Regions from separate parts of the Paenibacillus sp. Y568 genome, predicted to be linked through region 2. Evidence: predicted binding sites of a transcription regulator. Region 2 holds the regulator's gene; each other region holds the start of a gene.

Region 1 (6,597 bases), on a different contig from region 2:
CGAGAAAAATAGTTGAAGCCTCTTCTTCACATTGGCGAGTCCGAGACCAGAATCTTTAGAAGAGGACACCTTCCCGCTGTCTAGCTCTTCTAATAGGGAACGTAGCTTTTCCTCGTCCATTCCCCCACCGTCGTCTTCCACCATAATAATGATCCGTTCCCCTTCACGAGTGACCGTCACCTTGACCAAGCCGGGTTCAATCTTACTCTCGACTCCATGCAAAATAGCATTCTCCACGAGCGGTTGCAGCAATAGTCGAGGTAACTCAACATCTGTAAATTCGGGCGGAGCCTCGATTTCCCATTCCAAGCGGTCTCCAAATCGCATCTTCATGATGGATAAATATCGACTCACATGCTCCAATTCGTCGCGAAGCTTCACCCATCCCTCTTTACTTGACCCCGTAATGGTATATCGGAATAAATCAGACATGGCCACAACATATCCTGCCAGTTGGACTTCATCCTTTTCCAATAGCGACCAGTGTAGAACATCCAGAGAATTAAACAAAAAATGCGGATTAATTTGAGCTTGAAGTGCCTTTAGCTCCGTATGGCTCCGGGCTACCTCTTTCTCATAAACTAACTGAATCAGCTCGTTGATGTTATCGACCATTTGGTTATAGGAATAATTCAGTTCCTGAATTTCCATGGTGAACGACATGTTCTCGATGGGTTTCAGAATGCCGAGACGGGTCTCTCTCATGGCTTTGATCAACTTGAACACAGGCCGTGTGATGAGGGTAGACAAGAAAAAGGAGAGCAAGGCGAACAGCAAAGAACCCATGATAGCTGATACGACCATAGTCATCCGCAAGACCGGTATACCTTGGGTGATAACGTTAACTGGCGTTAAGATGAGTAGCGTCCATCCAGTGACAGAAGAACGTTGTTTGACGACGATAAAAGAGTTCTTATCGATGGTAGCGACCTGATGGTTAGCCCCCTCCACCAGTACGGCCGCTGTCTTTTGCGAAATGCTGTCATCATTGGACGTGATGAGCTTACCGTCGGAACCTATGAGCAAGACCGTTTCCGTCTCCGCTTCCGTCTCCCCCTCTCCAGACAACGAGCCTTTCAGAGCGAACTTGTTGCGGTCTGTACGGATGAGCAAATACCCACCTGTCGCGAAATTTCGATCAATGATGCTGATTTGTCGAATCGCCAAAACCGATGTGGTATCCAACGGATCGATGCCGAACCATATGAGCCCACCTTTATTCTCCGTTGCCTGCTTAATCCAAGCCTCAGGCACCTTATCTCTCAGGTTGCTGCCGTCAAGAGGGTATAACCTTGCCCCGTCCTTCTTGTACAGCTCCACAGACTTGATGCCGTCGGTATACATTTGGACTAGATTAATAATGGTTGGCAACGCCTGCCGTTCCGTAAAGGTCGCGCTCTGACCCTCTATATCACGTAAAAGCAGTTGCTGGATATAATCATTGGTCGATACTAACGTCGTCAGAGAATTGATCTGTTCGAGAATACCTTCCAGGCGGCCGTTGGCCTGAACCGCAGTTTGCTGAATATGCTTCTCCGCGTTGTTCTTGAGCATCGTCGAGACTGAATGAAATGTTATCCCCCCGACAAATGTCAGAATGATGAGCATAACAGCAAGAAAACCAAGCAACATTTGATTCCGCAGCTTATTTAACTTTAACCACAATAGCATTCGCCGCACATAGCCTCTTCCTCTCCACGTCATGAGATCATAGAATAATCTCACTCGTATCTGAATAAGTAAGGGCTTACAACCCTTTCTGTCATAATATAACATGTTTATTAATTATCCGCTAAGAGAATTGTAGAACAATGCCTGACCACCAATCCGTGCACTACTACAATTACAGATAGATCAATCGCAACTTTTTTTACGCTCCATATATTGAGAAAAACTCTTTCCTAAATGGAAAGAGCTCCGATTTTCATAATTGATGAGAATATTTCTTTAAATACGGCTTTAATATACTTTATCACCATTAAAAATAGAGTTTTTGACAATAACATAATCTACGTGACGAATGGAGTCTACAGTAGTTCCACCAGCATACGAAATAGAAGATTGAAGATCTTGTTCCATTTCAGTTAGCGTATCCTGTAAGGAGCCTTTATGCTCAACGTACATTTTCTTACCTTCTACGTTCTTCTTTTCACCTTTTTGATATTCAGAAGCAGAGCCAAAATATTCTTTAACAAACTTTCCATCTTTTTCGATAGTTTCGCCTGGTGATTCTTCATGTCCGGCAAAAAGAGAGCCAATCATGACCATCGATGCACCGAAACGGATTGATTTGGCTATATCACCGTGTGTTCGTATTCCACCATCAGCAATAATCGGTTTACTTGCTGCCTTTGCACACCCACGAAGTGCTGCCAACTGCCAGCCTCCAGTCCCGAATCCTGTTTTAATTTTTGTGATACATACTTTACCTGGTCCAATCCCAACTTTTGTCGCATCAGCACCGGCATTCTCAAGTTCCCGCACAGATTCAGGAGTACCCACATTACCAGCAATGACAAAGCTCTTCGGTAGGTTTTTTTTAATATGCTGAATCATATTAATGACAGCATTTGAATGACCATGTGCAATGTCGATCGTTATGAATTCAGGTGTAAGCCCTGCCTTTACAAGCTCTTCAATGAATTGATATTCTTCTTCTTTCACTCCAACACTAATTGAAGCGTAGAAACCTTTTGCCTGCATATCCTCTACAAATGACAGCCGCTTTTCTGGCTCAAAACGATGCATAATATAAAAATACTTATTTGCAGCAAGATAAAGGGCTATCTTTTCATCAATGATTGTTTGCATATTGGCTGGCACAACAGGAAGTTTAAATTGATGGCCTCCTAATGTCACAGTTGTATCACACTCAGAACGGCTGTTAACCACACATTTAGCAGGTATTAACTGAATATCTTCATAATCAAATACTTTTTCCATGATATACACTCCTTAAAGAAAGATTATTAGTCATTTTGGCTAAAGCAACAAAAAAAAGGATCCTAACTATAAATGGGTAGAGTAATCTCACCCATTCGTAGTTAGGATTATTAGGCTCCTAGTAGAGACTCTTAGACCATATTCTAAGAATATACGAATGCTGTTAAATAATTAATTTTTAAACACAAGTTTGATTATAAACGAACTTTTATTACAAGTAAATGTTTATTATTCGGGTTTAGATCGATAATTAAAATGAATTTGAACAATATCATCAAAAAAATCCCTTTTTCATAAAATGGGAGGGCTAAATGAAATCAATATATATTTTCCGTTTTTTCAGCCGATACACTCTTTAGATTCAGATTAACTCACTTCCAAAAAATACACTTGCATAACGAACTCATGTTCGGTGTATAATAAAACAAGAATATACGTTCCCATTGTGGTGGTGTTGAAATATGCATGTTAATCCAAGTATAGAAACAGAAGAAGATATTCAAATTATCAAGGAATATACCCTGCTCCCTGTATTGCTCGATATGTTAGCAAGGGATATTGACCATTTAACGATCTATAAAGACAAAATTGTATATAACTATGTTATCTGTCATCTGAGAGATGTTGAGCAATCCATCTACCCTCGATTACAGAACCTTAGGAACCAAATGAAACAGCGACATATTAGCATCTTGAATACAGACATGAATACACTCGGCATTGAGGTTGAATATAAAGTTCGTGGTTATATCCATCATTTCAATATGTTGAGAAGTCTAATAAAAGCAGAAGTATTCACCATGCTTATGAGTTTACGTGGAGGCGGTTAATATGAGCGATCAACGTGAACGGGTTATTTTCCTGGCAGATTGCCAAAGTTTCTACGCTAGTGTAGAGAAAGTCGAACATCCTCAATACAAGAACAGACCTGTGGCTGTAGCCGGTGATCCCGCGCGTCGCTCAGGTATTATTCTAGCTGCCTGTCCTATAGCCAAGAGCTTCGGAGTCACGACAGCAGAACGATTAGGTGAAGCCCTGAACAAGTGCCCTGATCTTGTCGTCATGCGTCCACGGATGCAGCATTATATCGATGTTTCACTTATGATCACTCAAATTTATAAGGAGTATACCGACCTCGTAGAGATATTCTCTATCGATGAGCAGTTTCTGGATGTCACCGGAAGTCTAGGTATCTTCGGGGATCCTGTCAGAATAGCCCAATCGTTACAACAGAAGGTTCTTAAACAAACGGGGGTGAACATACGGGTAGGCATTAGCTCTAACAAAATACTGTCCAAAATCGCAACTGACATATGGGCAAAAAAGAACGAGAGTGGCATTTTCACCTTACCTAAATCAGACATTGAAACGTTATTATGGTCACAGCCTATAAACAAAATGTTCGGAGTTGGATCTCGCATGACTTCCCACTTCTTACGTCTCGGAATGCATACCATTGGGGATATTGCAAGAACACCTTTACCCCGCTTAAAAGAGAGATTTCGAGCGCGCTTCGGCAAACAAAGTGATATTCATGCCGAGGTCATGTGGCGAACGGCTAATGGTCTAGATGACTCCCCTGTGACACCCGGTACTTTTAATACAGCACCCAAATCAGTCGGTCATATGATTACTTTACCTACAGACTATGCCGAATCGGATGATGTGAATACGATACTTCTAGAACTCACAGAAGAAGTCTGTCGCGATTGTCGACGTAAAGGCTATATGGGTTCCGTCATTTCAGTAAGTTGCACGTGTAGCCCTTATGAAGATCCTACAGGATTCTCTCGGCAAATGAAGATGCTTGATCCAACCAATAACACGAACGTCGTCTACGAAGCTGCCAAAACACTCTTTTATCAGTATTGGAATACACTTCCTGTTCGTCGCATTGGGATTACCCTTAGTAACTTTGCATCTGACCAGGAATATCAATTGACTCTATTTGAAGACCAGATCAAGTTACGCGCCTTAGATAAAGTGACCGATACGATAAAAGATCGTTATGGCAGTGCAGCTATTATAAGAGCCTCATCACTAACAGCTTCAGGCCAGGCATTTGAAAGAAGTCATAAAATTGGAGGTCATTATAAATGAGTAAAAAACTAGAAGGCAACGGATTATGGGAATCCAGTCGTATGATGCTTCCTCAACATAAAGAACAATCGTTAGCCATGTCCATTCAGAATGACACTACTCCCCAATCTAAAGAACCCCTTACAAAAAAGGAAATGGAGATGATGCGTGAATACGTCCTTCTTCCTGTCACACTCCACATTATTGAGAAAAAAATCCTTGAAGTAGAAATCTCCCCTCAAATGCTTAAGTTATTGTACTCCACAGCGGCCAAAGTACTAGCCAACCATATCCGAAAGGATATGCAACAATCTAAAAAGAATCTATTCGAACGAAATATTCGCATATTTGAAGACACCAAGAATGATTCCGAACTCACCTATCGCTATACTTGTCGCGGATTAGAGGATCGATTTACGATGACTAAAGACTATATGCGAGCTGAGGTCAGCGTTAGAATTGGACGTTATGTGAGAAAGCTAGCTACAGATATGAAAGAGACCGCCATGTCACATTGATTCAAGCGTAACTTATGCTCAGTGATGCCGCGTAGCTGTATGGGAGTCTAATATTAAAAAAAGAACCCTCTCGGGTTTGGTATCCACGAGGGTTCTTCAACGATCTAAGTACTATTGAACTACCGAAACATGCTCCACAGCTTAATAAGATGGAACGTATTATTGGGATCAATACGTTGACTCATGATAAAGCGGACAATTTGTTCTTCTTCAGCAGGAGTGAGCTTCTCCTTTACAAGGCTCGCTGTTGTTTTCACTAACTTCTGTACCTTAGGACCACTCTGTAAATCCTGCTTAGTGACACCATCAATTAGGTCTTTGACACGCTCTTTTGTCGTTGGATTCTTCATTTTAAGTTTAATCCGCTCTACTAACTGTGGGCTGATTCCATACTGCTGATAACCCAAAGATTGGCACCTCCCGTCAATTCAACCTTTCTCAGTATATGACGGTAGGCTTGTCTAATGTGTCTAATCAATCAGATTTTCTTGGAAAACCTCTTCTCGTTGTAGATAGTGCCGAAGTGCTTCATAAGAGGTTGATGTCCAAAAAGAAGCATCTCCCACCAATGTAGCTACATCATCCCGTGCTTGTTCCAATACACCAAAGTCACTTACCATATCGGCTAGTCGGAAATCGGGTAGTCCACTCTGCTTCGTGCCGAAGAAGTCTCCCGGTCCACGTAAATCAAGATCACGGCGAGATACTTCGAATCCATCATCGGTCTCCGTCATGACTCTCATCCGTTCTTGTCCTACTTCTGATTTGGGATCAGCAATTAAGACACAAAAGGATGCATGCTGTCCCCGTCCCACACGCCCACGTAACTGATGCAACTGAGACAGCCCGAATCGGTCAGCATCCATAATAATCATAAGCGTGGCGTTAGGAACGTCGACTCCTACTTCAACCACCGTTGTCGATACAAGTAGATTGACTTCATTTCGGTTGAAGGCCTGCATAACTTCTTCCTTCTCTGCGGGTGACATTCGTCCATGTAACAACCCCACACGATAAGTAGGAAAAGCCTGTTGCATCTGAATATGAAGATCAATTA
Region 2 (6,597 bases):
CCAGCAGCTAGACCCCCACGAATATCAGTCGTTAATTTATCCCCAACCATAAGGACTTGATCCTTACTAACACCTAAAATAGAGAGTGCATGATTAAAGATAGATACATCCGGTTTACCTTGTCCGAAATTTCCTGAGATGATGATCTCATCGAAATAAGGAGTAAGTTCTGGAACGCCGTCTAACTTCTCCTGTTGTAATGCTGGACATCCATTTGTTAATAAGAGCAATTTCACTTTTCCGCGTAATTCATCTAGCACTTTAAACGTTTCCTCATATACATGTGGCCGGGAACGTCGTTCCGCTGCGAACTGATCAGATAGTTCTTTTGCTAAACTCTCATCATCGATACCAAGTTTCAACAGACCAAGTCTCCAAGATTCTTTCCGATACAGAGGAACTAACTTTTCTAATTGACGAAATTCAGTCTGTTCTCCACCCGTAAAGTTCCCCCACAGACCTTCAAAAGGATTTATACCAATCTTGGTTGTAAAAGAATATGTCTCATACGACTCATATAGTGTTCGCGCTTCGCTTCTAACAGCTTCTTCTAATTGGATAGGATCGACTCCAGTAGCTTCAGCAGCTTTGTTACATGTAGCTTCAAAAGATTCCATCACACTGCGTTCATCCCATAACAAGGTATCATCTAAATCGAATATAACAGCATTTATCGACATCTCTCTACTTCTCTCCCTTGCCTATTACTTTTCGAAAGGTATATTGTTGACCTTTGCAAATTGTTCCAAACGTTCTCCCATAGCATTAACATCATAGCGGTTAAGGAGACGTGTAAATACCCAGTTCCCACCTTTACCCTTTTGTTCAATCACTACCGAACCTTTGGCAACTTTAATCTTAGTAATATCAGATGCCGGTACACTTCGAACTCTGTTTAATTTAGGTGTTTGTAGATTATCTTTATTGACAAGTAAATATGGACGTTTCAGATACAAAATGACACCTAACGCGATATAAGCAACCACTACAAACCAATTCATTAAAGCGTTAGTCTGTTGTTGTTCTTGCTCGGGAAGTGTGCTCGAAGCCCATGTAAGAAGTCCATATAATACGGCTAACATAATTAATACGAATGGAAAAATAATTTTACGTCCTTTAAAGCGATCTCCACTTACTACGGATCCAGTCGTTGATATACTCGATTGTCCTTGTTTCTTACGTTTCATATTAAGCTCTTTCTTATTCTTCTCTACCATTCTCTCCCACGAACGAGCCATGCGTTAGTCCCCCTTATAATGTAGCTTTACTTATTACCTTTTTGTTCAGAACTTGATGGTTCATCAACAATTTCAATAGAATCCAATTGTTGTCGGAAATTTCTCCGAATGTTCTGAAGATAGTTCTCGCGAAGACTCGCACGTTCTTGCAATTCATCCTCTGTTAACCCAACTGTTTTGTGCTTTTGGGCAAGTTCATTAATACGTTGTACCAAGTTGTCTATATCCATAAACCTTCCTCCAATCATGACTAACAGTACTAACTTTGCCATGATAAAAAGAGCTTGTCAAGGATTCCTCCTTACCAAGCTCTATTGTAAGTAATAATTCAGTATTGTGGTAACGACAGTATCTCTCCAGCCCTTATTACACCGTTAGATAATCCGTTTAAATGTCTTATTTCTTTAATATATACTCGGGTATCCATATTAGAAGGTTTCTCATTCAGAGCAATCTCCCAAAGAGTATCTCCTGGTTGAATAATTAGACGCTTCTCTTCCCGCAGTTCACTCGTGGAATTAGCAAATACACTTACCATACCTGTACAGCCTACTATAAATAATAGCATTAAACAAATTATCTTCTTCATCAATTGTTGTGAGATCAAACCCTTTACTCTATCACTCCATGTGTATGTATGTGTTTGCACTTGTGATTCACTATTCACCTTATAAATACTCTCGTAAGTACTGTATCTTAACATATTAACATCATCCCCCAAACATTTGTTCTTGTCTTTGAAATAACTATAACACGAACACTTGTTTTGTTCAAGACATTTTAGAACAGATGTTCCCTATTATTTAGAACCTACGTTTGTGCGAACGGAAGTTCTATGTTATAATTTCCCGAAAGTCACTTTAATGAGGTGGGTACAATATGTCGAAGATATCTAGCCGACAACAAGCTATATTAGAATTCATACGTAACGAAGTACGTACTAAGGGATATCCGCCATCCGTGCGGGAAATCGGTGAAGCAGTAGGACTTGCTTCCAGTTCAACGGTTCATGGTCATCTAGACCGTCTAGAGAAGAAAGGCCTCATTCGAAGAGACCCAACGAAACCAAGAGCGATTGAAATTTTAGGACAAGACGACTCTGAGAATTCACATATGTTCACCCAGAGTGTATCTCGTGTTCCTATTGTCGGTAAGGTAACTGCTGGTGTACCTATTACTGCGACAGAGAATATCGAAGATTATTTCCCTCTACCCCAACATTTTGTGGGTGATGAGAAGGTATTTATGTTATCTGTTATGGGAGATAGTATGATTGAAGCAGGCATCCATGATGGAGACTTTGTAATCGTTCGTCAACAACAGACGGCTGATAACGGAGATATCGTTGTTGCGATGACAGAGGAAGATGAAGCTACGGTCAAGACCTTTTATAAAGAAAAGGATCATATCAGACTCCAACCCGAGAATCCAACTTACGAGGCTTTACGTTTAAATCATGTCACGATCCTCGGTAAGGTCGTTGGACTCTTCCGCGACATTCATTAAGCTATTATTATAATCATTTCATAATGACGTTTGAAAAGGATACGGTTGCTACCTTGCTGCTGTGTCCTTTTCTATGTAAATGTCGGGAAAAAAATCAGGAGGTATCAACATATGAGTGTTGTTGTTAAGATCGAGGTGGAACCCATATGAAAGCTAAGAAGCCAGCCGTCAAGATAGAGTCTCCCAAGATTCCGTTGGATTTACCAGACAACTCAGCTTTAGCAGCGGATATTCACAATGGAGAATGCATTGAACGAGGTAGATATCAAGATTGCCTCATGGACAATATTGAGTTGGATCGTGTTACTTTTGATGAAGTTCTCTTCACCAATGTAAATTTTTCGAATTCTAATTTTTCTAATCTGGAGCTTACCGATGTGATATTCGATAAATGTGATCTTTCTAATGCTGATTTCAGCAACTCAAGCATCCACAGAACAGAATTTCGAAACTGTAAGATGATCGGATTAAATTTATCGGAGACCACACTTCGAAATGTTGTTTTTCATACCTGTATGGGGGAACTTGCAAATTTCAGGTTTGCGAATATGAAACAAGTTAACATTGATGAATGCTCATTCTCTAGCACGGACTATTGTTACTCTACTTTTAGCAATGTGAATTTTGTGAAATCAGATATCGATCAATCTCAATTCTCGGGTGCAAAACACGGAGGAATTGACTTCAGTACCTGTGAGTTCAATTCATTAAGTATTAACCTGGATGATTTGAAGGGTTGTACCATCTCAAGAAACCAAGCTTATGTATTTGCAGGATTGCTGGAACTTGTAATTAAAGATTGAGATTTAAAGATTGAAAATAATGATATAAATATAGTCAATTCCCCGTAATTATATGTACACTACATTAAATCCTTTACAAGCCATCATGTTATAACGAAGTGCGTCCTTACTTTAAGAACGTACTTCCCTCTACTTGGAGTATCATATGGTTTCCCATAATTCTTATTGGTTTTATCACTACTTGCTTAGTCTACTCTAAAAAATATATACGTCTGCGTGGCGACATTCCCTCCCTATCTAGCAACTAAAAACCGAACCTGAAAAATCTAAAAGTTTGTGGGCATTTTGTGGGCAATCAAAGACGATAGCTCCAAAATGAGTAAATACCCACAAAAAGAAAAACCCCCAACGCTTAGAGCGTCAAGGGTTTAGAATACCTAGTACAACGTCATATATTGATCGCGTTCCCATTGGTGAACTTGTGTTCTAAACATATCCCACTCAATTTCTTTAAGCTCATAGAAATAAGCTAGAGCATGATCACCAAGAGCTGAAGTGATAACTTCGCTACGAATAAGTTCATTCAATGCTTCCTTCAAATCTGAAGGTAGACTTGGAATACCCTCTTCAATGCGTTCTTCTTCCGACATCACATAGATGTTACGGTCGATAGGCGCTGGTAATTTAAGTTCACGTTTGATTCCATCAAGACCCGCTTTGAGCATAACTGCAAGTGCGAGGTATGGATTAGCAGCAGGATCCGGATTACGTACTTCCACACGTGTGCTTAGTCCGCGTGATGCAGGAATACGAATCATTGGGCTACGGTTACTACCAGACCAAGCTACATAACAAGGAGCTTCATAACCAGGTACTAGACGTTTATAAGAGTTGACTGTTGGATTAGTGATCGCTGCAAAAGCACGAGCATGCTTCAGAACACCAGCCATATAGTGGCGAGCTGTTTTGCTCAATCCTAATTCATCACTTTCATCATAGAACGCATTCTCATTACCATTAAAGAGAGATTGGTGACAGTGCATACCTGAACCATTCACTCCATATAGAGGCTTAGGCATAAAGGTTGCATGAAGTCCATGCTCACGAGCAATGGTTTTAACAACCAATTTGAACGTTTGTATTTGGTCAGCCGCTTTGATAGCATCTTCATATTTAAAGTCAATCTCATGTTGACCTGGAGCTACTTCGTGATGAGAAGCTTCAACTTCAAATCCCATTTCTTCAAGTGTTAGAACAATCTCACGACGACAGTTCTCACCAAGATCCATAGGGGCAAGGTCAAAGTATCCACCTTGGTCATTCAATTCAGTCGTTGGATTACCATTCGCATCTGTTTTGAATAAGAAGAATTCAGGTTCTGGACCAACCATCATGGATGTATAGCCCATTTCTTCAGCTTCCTTCAAATTGCGTTTCAAAATACCACGTGGATCTCCAGCAAATGGTGTTCCGTCTGGCATGTAAATATCACAAATCAAACGCGCGATACGATCTTCTGCTACCCATGGAAATACAACCCATGTGTCAAGATCAGGATACAAATACATGTCTGATTCTTCGATACGTACATAACCTTCAATAGAAGAACCGTCAAACATCATTTTGTTATCTACGGCTTTCTTCAATTGGCTCACAGGGATTTCTACGTTCTTAATCGTTCCTAGCAAATCGGTAAATTGTAAGCGAACGAACCGTACATTCTCTTCTTTTGCCATGTTTAGGATATCTTCTTTTGAATAACTCACAGAACCTCTCCCTTTCTCTTCTGGAAATACTTACTTACTTAATTTATTTATTAAAAAACCGAGACAATTCTCCTTGAATTAAAGACACTTGCCCCGGTCTTTTACCAGCTACAAGTTGCTGTTTCAGTAAACGGTGAAGCTGTGAATCCGATAATTCCCTACGTTTAACTTCAGTATCTGGTGTAATGACTGTTGCTTCTTCAGATTCCTTCGTCACAGGGTTCATGACCTGCTTAATACCAGCAATATTAACACCCTTCTCAATAAGGGCCTTAATCTCAAGCAATCTTTCCACATCGTTAAAAGAAAACAATCGTTGATTCCCAGCCGTACGTGCAGGAACAATCAAATGATGTTGTTCATAATAACGAATCTGCCTTGCCGATAGATCTGTTAACTTCATTACGATACCAATCGGGAATAAAGCCATATTTCTACGAATTTCATCACCCATGACTCATCAACCTTCCAATGATCTAATATCTATCATTGTACAATTCATGATATGTTGTGTCAAGGGTATGTTAGATAAACTCACAATAATTTTCTATCTATCATGGTTTGAATCGCCTTAAGGACACCGTACTTAACATGCGAATAGGTTAACCCACCCTGCATATAACCTATGTACGGATCTCGTATGGGCGCATCCGCTGATAATTCAAGACTACCTCCTTGAATAAAGGTACCTGCTGCCATGATGACTGGATGTTCATATCCCGGCATGTCCCATGGTTCAGGAACGACATGACTATCCACTGCTGATGCTTGTTGAATCCCTTGTACAAAGGCAATTAGATGCTCTGGTCCTGTGAAGGATATGGCTTGAATAAGGTCCGTGCGCTTCTCATACCAAGCAGGCTTCGTAATAAATCCAACTTTTTCAAACATAGCAGATGCAAAAATACTACCTTTAACAGCTTGTCCTACAAGCGTAGGAGCAAGGAATAGTCCCTGGTAGATTCCTCTAGTTGTTCCTAACATTGCACCTACTTCTCCACCGATTCCGGGTGCTGTCAGACGAAAAGATGCTAATTCAACGTAGTCTTTCTTCCCACAGATATAACCACCTGTCTCTGCGATGCCACCTCCAGGATTCTTTATTAAAGAACCTGCCATAAGATCAGCACCTACATTGGTAGGTTCGATCACTTCAGTAAATTCACCGTAGCAGTTATCTACGAATACGATAACCTCTGGTTTAATCGCTTTTACACGTCGAATCATTTCACCAATCTGTTCCACTGTGAATGATGATCGCCAATCATAACCTCTCGAACGTTGTATTCCTATGACTTTGGTCGCTGATGTAATCCCGTTCTCAACAGCCTCCCAATCCACATT
Region 3 (6,597 bases), on a different contig from region 2:
ACGGTTATTCAGATTGTAGCGATCATTGCTATGCTGATTAACAACTTTCCATTCGAGTTTATCGATGTTCCATTTGATATTATAGCTACTTGGGCTGCTGGTTTGATCACGTTGTATTCTGGAATTGATTATTTTGTTAAGAATAAGACATTATTGAATATGTCTAACAGTTAACATTGGAATCATTCATATCTGAAATTGGGGCAGTAGGGATTTTTTCCTATTGTCTTTTCTTAAAGTACGGCATTTATGATTCTACGATGTAGGCTGTTTTTGTGGAACTTATTGAAGTGTGAAGTGGAGGTTCTTAGATATGAAGGCAGAAATCATTGCGGTAGGAACAGAATTACTGTTAGGACAGATTGTGAATACCAATGCGCAATTCTTATCCGTAGAGTTGGCGGCCATTGGAATCGATGTTTATTTCCAAACGGTCGTGGGTGACAATCTAACAAGGCTCCAGGAATCCATTCAATTAGCAAGTGAGCGTGCAGATATTATTGTATTAACAGGTGGTATTGGTCCTACACAAGACGATCTAACTAAGGATGCTCTGGCCGCCCTATTGGGACGGAAATTACATATTGACCGTTTGTCTATGGATCATGTAGCTAAGTTCTTTGCCAATCGTCAAGTACCTATGACAGAGAATAACCGAAGACAAGCATTAATCATTGAAGGAAGTACACCTCTCGAGAATGTAACAGGTCTTGCAGTAGGAAATGCACTTTCACATGAAGGCAAGCACTATATCATTCTACCTGGACCACCAAAAGAGATGGCCCCTATGTTCCATGAACAGGCCAAGCCTTGGCTCTTGCAACATGCTCTAACGAATGAAACTCCGATCTATTCAACGATGTTAAAGTTTGCGGGTATTGGAGAATCCCTTCTTGAGGATCGACTATTAGACTTAATCCAGAATCAGAATGATCCTACCATAGCTCCTTATGCAAAAGAGGGTGAAGTAACCGTTCGGATTTCTACAAAAGCTCCTAGTGAAAAGGATGCGATGGTTAAGCTTAACAAATTGGAAAAACAAATTCAGTCGTTACTTCCGGAATACTTGTATGCTTCTGAAGATGTTCCCATTGAGAAGACTATTGTAGATCTGATGACTGATCTGGGATTAACTGTAAGTGCAGCGGAAAGCTGTACTGGAGGTCTATTGATGGAGAGAATTACATCGGTTCCTGGTAGTGCTACTATTTTTCTTGGTGGAATCGTGTGTTACTCCAATGCGATGAAAGAAAAGCTACTAAACGTGCCTCATGACCTTCTTGAAGGAGATGAAGCTCCAGGAGCAGTAAGCGCAGAAGTTGCACAAGTCCTTGCCGAGCAAGTTAGAATGATTACGGATACAGATTTTGGATTGTCTGTTACAGGGGTTGCTGGTCCAGCATATTCTGAGCGTAAACCCGTTGGCATGGTATATATTGCCATTTCACAGCGTGGTAAGAAAACAGAGGTTTTTGAACTTGATTTAAAAGGTAACCGAGAGACTATTCGGCTCCGTACAGTTAAAAGCTTGTTGTATCGTCTGTGGCGTGCTCTAATGCAAAATGATAAGCTACAACAAGATAGTTGAATGATTAATATAGATAGTAGTATACTGTAAATTATACGGAAGAACCGTAGCAAAACAGATATTTTGCTACGGTTCTTTTTCTATCCTAAAGACCCGTAACAAAAAGGGGAAGGGGAATAGATGACTCAAAAAAACGAATGTATGTTCGAAAAATGCTTGGCAAACGTCTTAAAACAAGGTATCATTATATTATAAATATTGAAGGATGTGAGTCTATTGTCAGATCGTAGTGCAGCGCTGGATGTAGCGCTTCGTCAAATAGAGAAACAATTCGGTAAGGGTTCTATTATGAAGTTAGGTGAATCAACACACATGCAGGTAGAGGTTGTTTCCAGTGGATCTTTGGCATTGGATATTGCACTTGGCGTGGGTGGTTTTCCAAAAGGTCGTATTATTGAAGTATACGGCCCAGAGTCATCAGGTAAGACGACTGTAGCTTTACATGCGATTGCTGAGGCTCAAAAAGTTGGTGGAACAGCGGCATTTATTGATGCGGAACATGCGTTGGATCCTAAATATGCCAGCAATTTGGGTGTTAATATCGATGAATTGCTTCTATCTCAACCGGATACAGGTGAACAAGCACTTGAGATTGCTGAAGCTCTTGTACGGAGTGGAGCGGTGGATATTATTGTCATTGACTCTGTTGCTGCGTTGGTACCAAAGGCAGAGATTGAAGGCGAGATGGGAGATTCTCACATGGGTTTACAAGCCCGTCTGATGTCTCAAGCTTTGCGTAAACTTTCAGGCGTTATTAATAAATCGGGAACAACGGCGATCTTCATTAATCAGCTTCGTGAGAAGATTGGTGTGATGTTCGGTAATCCTGAGACTACTCCAGGTGGACGGGCTTTGAAGTTCTACTCCACGATTCGCTTAGATGTGCGTAGAGTAGAAAGTATTAAGAACGGTAACGACATTATAGGTAACCGTACGAAAATTAAAGTGGTGAAGAATAAAGTAGCGCCTCCGTTTAAACAAGCTGATATCGATATGATGTACGGTCTTGGGATTTCGAAAGAAGGAGGCATCATTGATATTGGTACGGATATGGACATCGTAAACAAGAGCGGTGCGTGGTTTTCATACGAAGGCGAGCGTTTAGGTCAAGGTCGTGAGAATGCGAAACAATTCTTGAAGGATCATCCTGAGATTTCTGATGTTATTGAGAAGAAAATTCGTGAAGCTAGCAATTTAACTAATGCTGTCGTTCCTCCTACTGCATCAGAGAAAAAAGAAGAAGAGTTGGAAGAACAAGAACTGCTAGAAATGGAATAGATTCTAAATAATTGTACTCTGATTTGGTAGGGCACCCATATGTGGAATACATAGGGTGCCCTTTGTCTTGTTTATAATTTCTCTGAGGGAAAGTGAGGAGATGTAATCAATGGAAGAATGGAATGACGATCTACAAGAGGAGAACGCTGTTTCCTTGTTCCCCGATGATCAAGAATTGATCATTACAAAGGTGGAACGCGAACCCAAGCAGAAATATCGATATCTTATATCTTTTGGACAATATGTACTGTCGATTCATGAGGATGTCATGATTAAATATAGGATGATCACAGGAAATTCCTTTTGGAAAAAGGAGCTAGAAGAAATTATACTGGTTGATGAGAAGCAACAGGGATATGTTCAGGCACTTAAGTATTTAGAGAGAAAGTCACGAACGAGTAAAGAGATAGAGATTAGACTGAAGCAGAAGGAGACGTCACAGGAAGTCATAGAGGATGTGTTAGCACGTTTAAGTCGTGAGGGTTTAGTAAATGATGCAATGTATGCCCAACAGTGGGTAGAACAGCGAATTACAAGCCAACGCAAGGGAAAAGCATGGGTTAGGCAGGAACTAAGACAAAAAGGTATAGATAAAACGCTAATTACGGAAGCACTTGATGGAGTCAGCTCTGATCAAGAATATGAGAGTGCACTTATTTTAGGAAGAAAAAAGTGGAGTCATGCCAAAGGTGAAACATTAGATAAGAAAAGAAAGACGGGTTCATACCTTATGAGACGCGGTTTCTCTGGCGAGCACGTTAGACGAGTTTTAAATCAAGTGATACAAGAAGAGGAAATTGAGGATGTAGATGATGATCATTTTGAGTTTGAATAAATAAGAATACATGGGATTAAGAGTGATTCCCTTGACAATATCTTTTCACAAATACTAAAATGTAAGAGAATCTATAATCGTATAGAGAATCTTTTTCCTTCCAAAAGAGGTTCTTTCTTATGAAAGATTTTATTGAGCTAATTCATATCAATGAATTTATCGTCAGTAGTTGGCGGACAGTGCATGTGAATATGTACAAATGATCAGTGTTGATAAGCGATTGAGTATGATGTGTAGTAATTGAATGACAACTGTAGAAAAATTCCAAGGATTCCTTGGAGGAACAAACGAGGAGGTGAACAGGATGGATACCGTGATTTGGGTCTTGATCGTTCTCTTCGTAGCCGTGATCTTTGGGTTCGCCGGTTATTTTATTCGCAAATCTATTGCAGAAGCTAAGATTTCCAGTGCTGAAGAAGCTGCCGTTCATATCGTGGAGAGCGCGAAGAAGGAAGCAGAAGCAGTGAAGAAAGAAACGGTACTAGAAGCTAAGGATGAAGTCCATAGAATTCGGTCCGAGGCTGAAAAGGACACTCGTGAACGCCGTAATGAAATTCAACGGCAAGAACGTAGATTGTTGCAAAAAGAAGAGTCGCTGGATAAAAAATTGGAAGCGTTAGAACGTAAAGAAGAACAAGTGGCGAACAAAGAGAAACGAATTGAAGAAACCCAGCAACAAATTGATACGATTTATAAGAGCCAAGTAACAGAATTAGAACGAATTTCGAATTTGACTACAGAAGATGCTAAGAGCATTATTTTGACTAATGTAGAACAAGAAGTTCGTCATGAAACTGCACAAATGATTAAAGACATTGAGCAGCAAGCGAAAGAAGAAGCAGATAAGAAGTCACGTGAAATTATTACATTGGCTATTCAACGCTGTGCAGCCGATCACGTCGCAGAAACTACGGTTTCTGTCGTAACACTTCCGAATGAAGAGATGAAAGGGCGGATTATCGGACGAGAAGGTCGGAATATTCGTGCTCTTGAAACTCTCACAGGAATTGACCTCATTATTGATGATACGCCGGAAGCTGTTATTCTTTCTGGATTTGATCCAATTCGCCGAGAAATCGCTCGTACTGCTCTAGAAAAATTAGTAGCAGATGGTCGAATTCACCCTGCACGTATTGAGGAAATGGTTGAGAAATCCCGTAAAGAAGTGGATGAACGGATACGTGAGTATGGTGAACAAGCTACCTTCGAGGTAGGTGTACATGGATTACATCCTGATCTAATTAAAATTATGGGTCGTTTGAAATTCCGTACAAGCTATGGTCAGAACGTCCTCAAGCACTCCATGGAAGTTGCATACTTAACTGGACTTATGGCAGGAGAGCTTGGAGAAGACATCGTTCTGGCTAAACGTGCCGGATTATTGCATGACATCGGTAAAGCGCTGGATCATGAAGTGGAAGGGTCACACGTTGAAATTGGCGTGGAACTAGCGAAGAAATACAAGGAACATCCAGTGGTTATCAACAGTATTGCTTCACACCATGGTGATGTCGAAGCAACATCTGTCATTGCTATGTTGGTTGGTGCAGCAGATGCCTTGTCAGCTGCTAGACCAGGAGCACGTAGAGAAACATTGGAGACTTACATTAAGCGTCTTGAAAAGTTGGAAGCGATCGCTGAATCATTTGAAGGTGTGGAGAAATCCTTTGCTATTCAAGCCGGACGTGAAGTTCGCGTAATGGTACATCCTGAGAAGATTGATGATGCAGAATCGTTCCGTCTAGCACGTGATATTACGAAGATGATTGAGAATGAACTGGATTATCCAGGACATATTAAAGTAACGGTCATCCGAGAAACTCGTGCGGTTGAATACGCTAAATAATGGTAAATATGAAAAGTGGCCACATTGGGGCCACTTTTCATATTGTTTATATTTAAGGAGGAGAATCGTTATTAACGTTTTATTTATTGGAGATATTGTTGGAGAAGTTGGAAGAAAAGCACTTAAAGCTATATTGCCCGTTTTGAAATCGAAATATAACCCACACATCATTATTGCAAATGGAGAGAATTCCGCTGCTGGTCGAGGAATTACAGAATCAATAGCGAATGACTTCTATAATTGGGGTGTTCATGGTATTACCATGGGTAATCATACGTGGGATAATAAAGATATATTTGAATTTATTGATGATGAGCCAAGAATGGTCCGTCCAGCTAACTTTCCACCAGGAACTCCAGGACTTGGGCATACGGTTATTAAGGCGAATGGGAAAGAGCTGGCGATCGTCAACTTGCAAGGACGTACATTTCTTCCTGCGATTGACTGTCCTTTTCGTAAAAGCGATGAAATTATCGAAGAGTTACGTAAGAAACATAAGTGTATCTTAGTTGATTTTCATGCCGAAGCAACTTCCGAGAAAATATGCATGGGTTGGCATTTAGATGGACGAGTATCTCTAGTAGTGGGAACACATACGCATGTTCAGAGTAATGACGATCGTATTCTGCCTAATGGAACGGCTTATTTAACGGATGCAGGTATGGTAGGACCTAGAGACGGTGCTCTAGGTATGGAAAGAGAAGCTGTTATACGTAAATTTGAGAGTCAGTTACCCGTACGTTTTGTCGTAGATACCGGGAAGTGGCACTTCCACGGTGTATTTGTGCAAATTGATGAGTCTACAGGGAAAGCTACAAAAATAGAGAAAATCCGCTTAGAAGAAGATGAATGGATTATGGAATAACAAAAAAAAGGTATTTTTTCTCCTCTTCGGAATAACATCTAAGTATGTGGATGTGACCATCATCATTCCCAGGGGAGGATCAACTTATGGATGTATTAAAAGTTTCAGCTAAGTCCAATCCTAACTCGGTTGCAGGAGCGCTTGCTGGTGTTCTTCGTGAACGTGGTGTTGCTGAATTGCAAGCG

Evidence for each region. The regulator LexA, encoded in region 2, represses DNA repair genes until DNA is damaged. The targets are predictions, from matches to a motif close to CGAACATATGTTCG.
Region 1: the regulator LexA is predicted to act here: its motif matches at 3,342-3,355, upstream of AC1D7X_RS01615 (YhjD family protein).
Region 3: the regulator LexA is predicted to act here: its motif matches at 1,723-1,736, upstream of recA (recombinase RecA).

Annotation. Positions count from the first base shown of each region.
Region 1 covers NZ_JCAIUM010000001.1:318,030-324,626, forward strand. Annotated here, with positions in the region: gene AC1D7X_RS01605 (sensor histidine kinase) at 1-1,671, opposite strand, end outside; gene guaC (GMP reductase) at 1,960-2,943, opposite strand; purine riboswitch at 3,022-3,120, opposite strand; gene AC1D7X_RS01615 (YhjD family protein) at 3,405-3,773, shown strand; gene AC1D7X_RS01620 (DNA polymerase IV) at 3,775-5,043, shown strand; gene AC1D7X_RS01625 (YhjD family protein) at 5,040-5,540, shown strand; gene AC1D7X_RS01630 (stage VI sporulation protein F) at 5,660-5,947, opposite strand; gene recG (ATP-dependent DNA helicase RecG) at 6,011-6,597, opposite strand, start outside.
Region 2 covers NZ_JCAIUM010000008.1:143,761-150,357, forward strand. Annotated here, with positions in the region: gene AC1D7X_RS13285 (HAD family hydrolase) at 1-680, opposite strand, end outside; gene AC1D7X_RS13290 (hypothetical protein) at 705-1,238, opposite strand; gene AC1D7X_RS13295 (DUF896 domain-containing protein) at 1,265-1,468, opposite strand; gene AC1D7X_RS13300 (LysM peptidoglycan-binding domain-containing protein) at 1,567-1,941, opposite strand; gene lexA (transcriptional repressor LexA) at 2,118-2,744, shown strand; gene AC1D7X_RS13310 (pentapeptide repeat-containing protein) at 2,891-3,547, shown strand; gene glnA (type I glutamate--ammonia ligase) at 3,925-5,253, opposite strand; gene AC1D7X_RS13320 (MerR family transcriptional regulator) at 5,297-5,707, opposite strand; gene AC1D7X_RS13325 (methionine gamma-lyase family protein) at 5,788-6,597, opposite strand, start outside.
Region 3 covers NZ_JCAIUM010000002.1:205,148-211,744, forward strand. Annotated here, with positions in the region: gene pgsA (CDP-diacylglycerol--glycerol-3-phosphate 3-phosphatidyltransferase) at 1-174, shown strand, start outside; gene AC1D7X_RS04040 (competence/damage-inducible protein A) at 314-1,588, shown strand; gene recA (recombinase RecA) at 1,805-2,866, shown strand; gene AC1D7X_RS04050 (regulatory protein RecX) at 2,976-3,701, shown strand; gene rny (ribonuclease Y) at 4,006-5,547, shown strand; gene AC1D7X_RS04060 (TIGR00282 family metallophosphoesterase) at 5,618-6,412, shown strand; gene AC1D7X_RS04065 (stage V sporulation protein S) at 6,499-6,597, shown strand, end outside.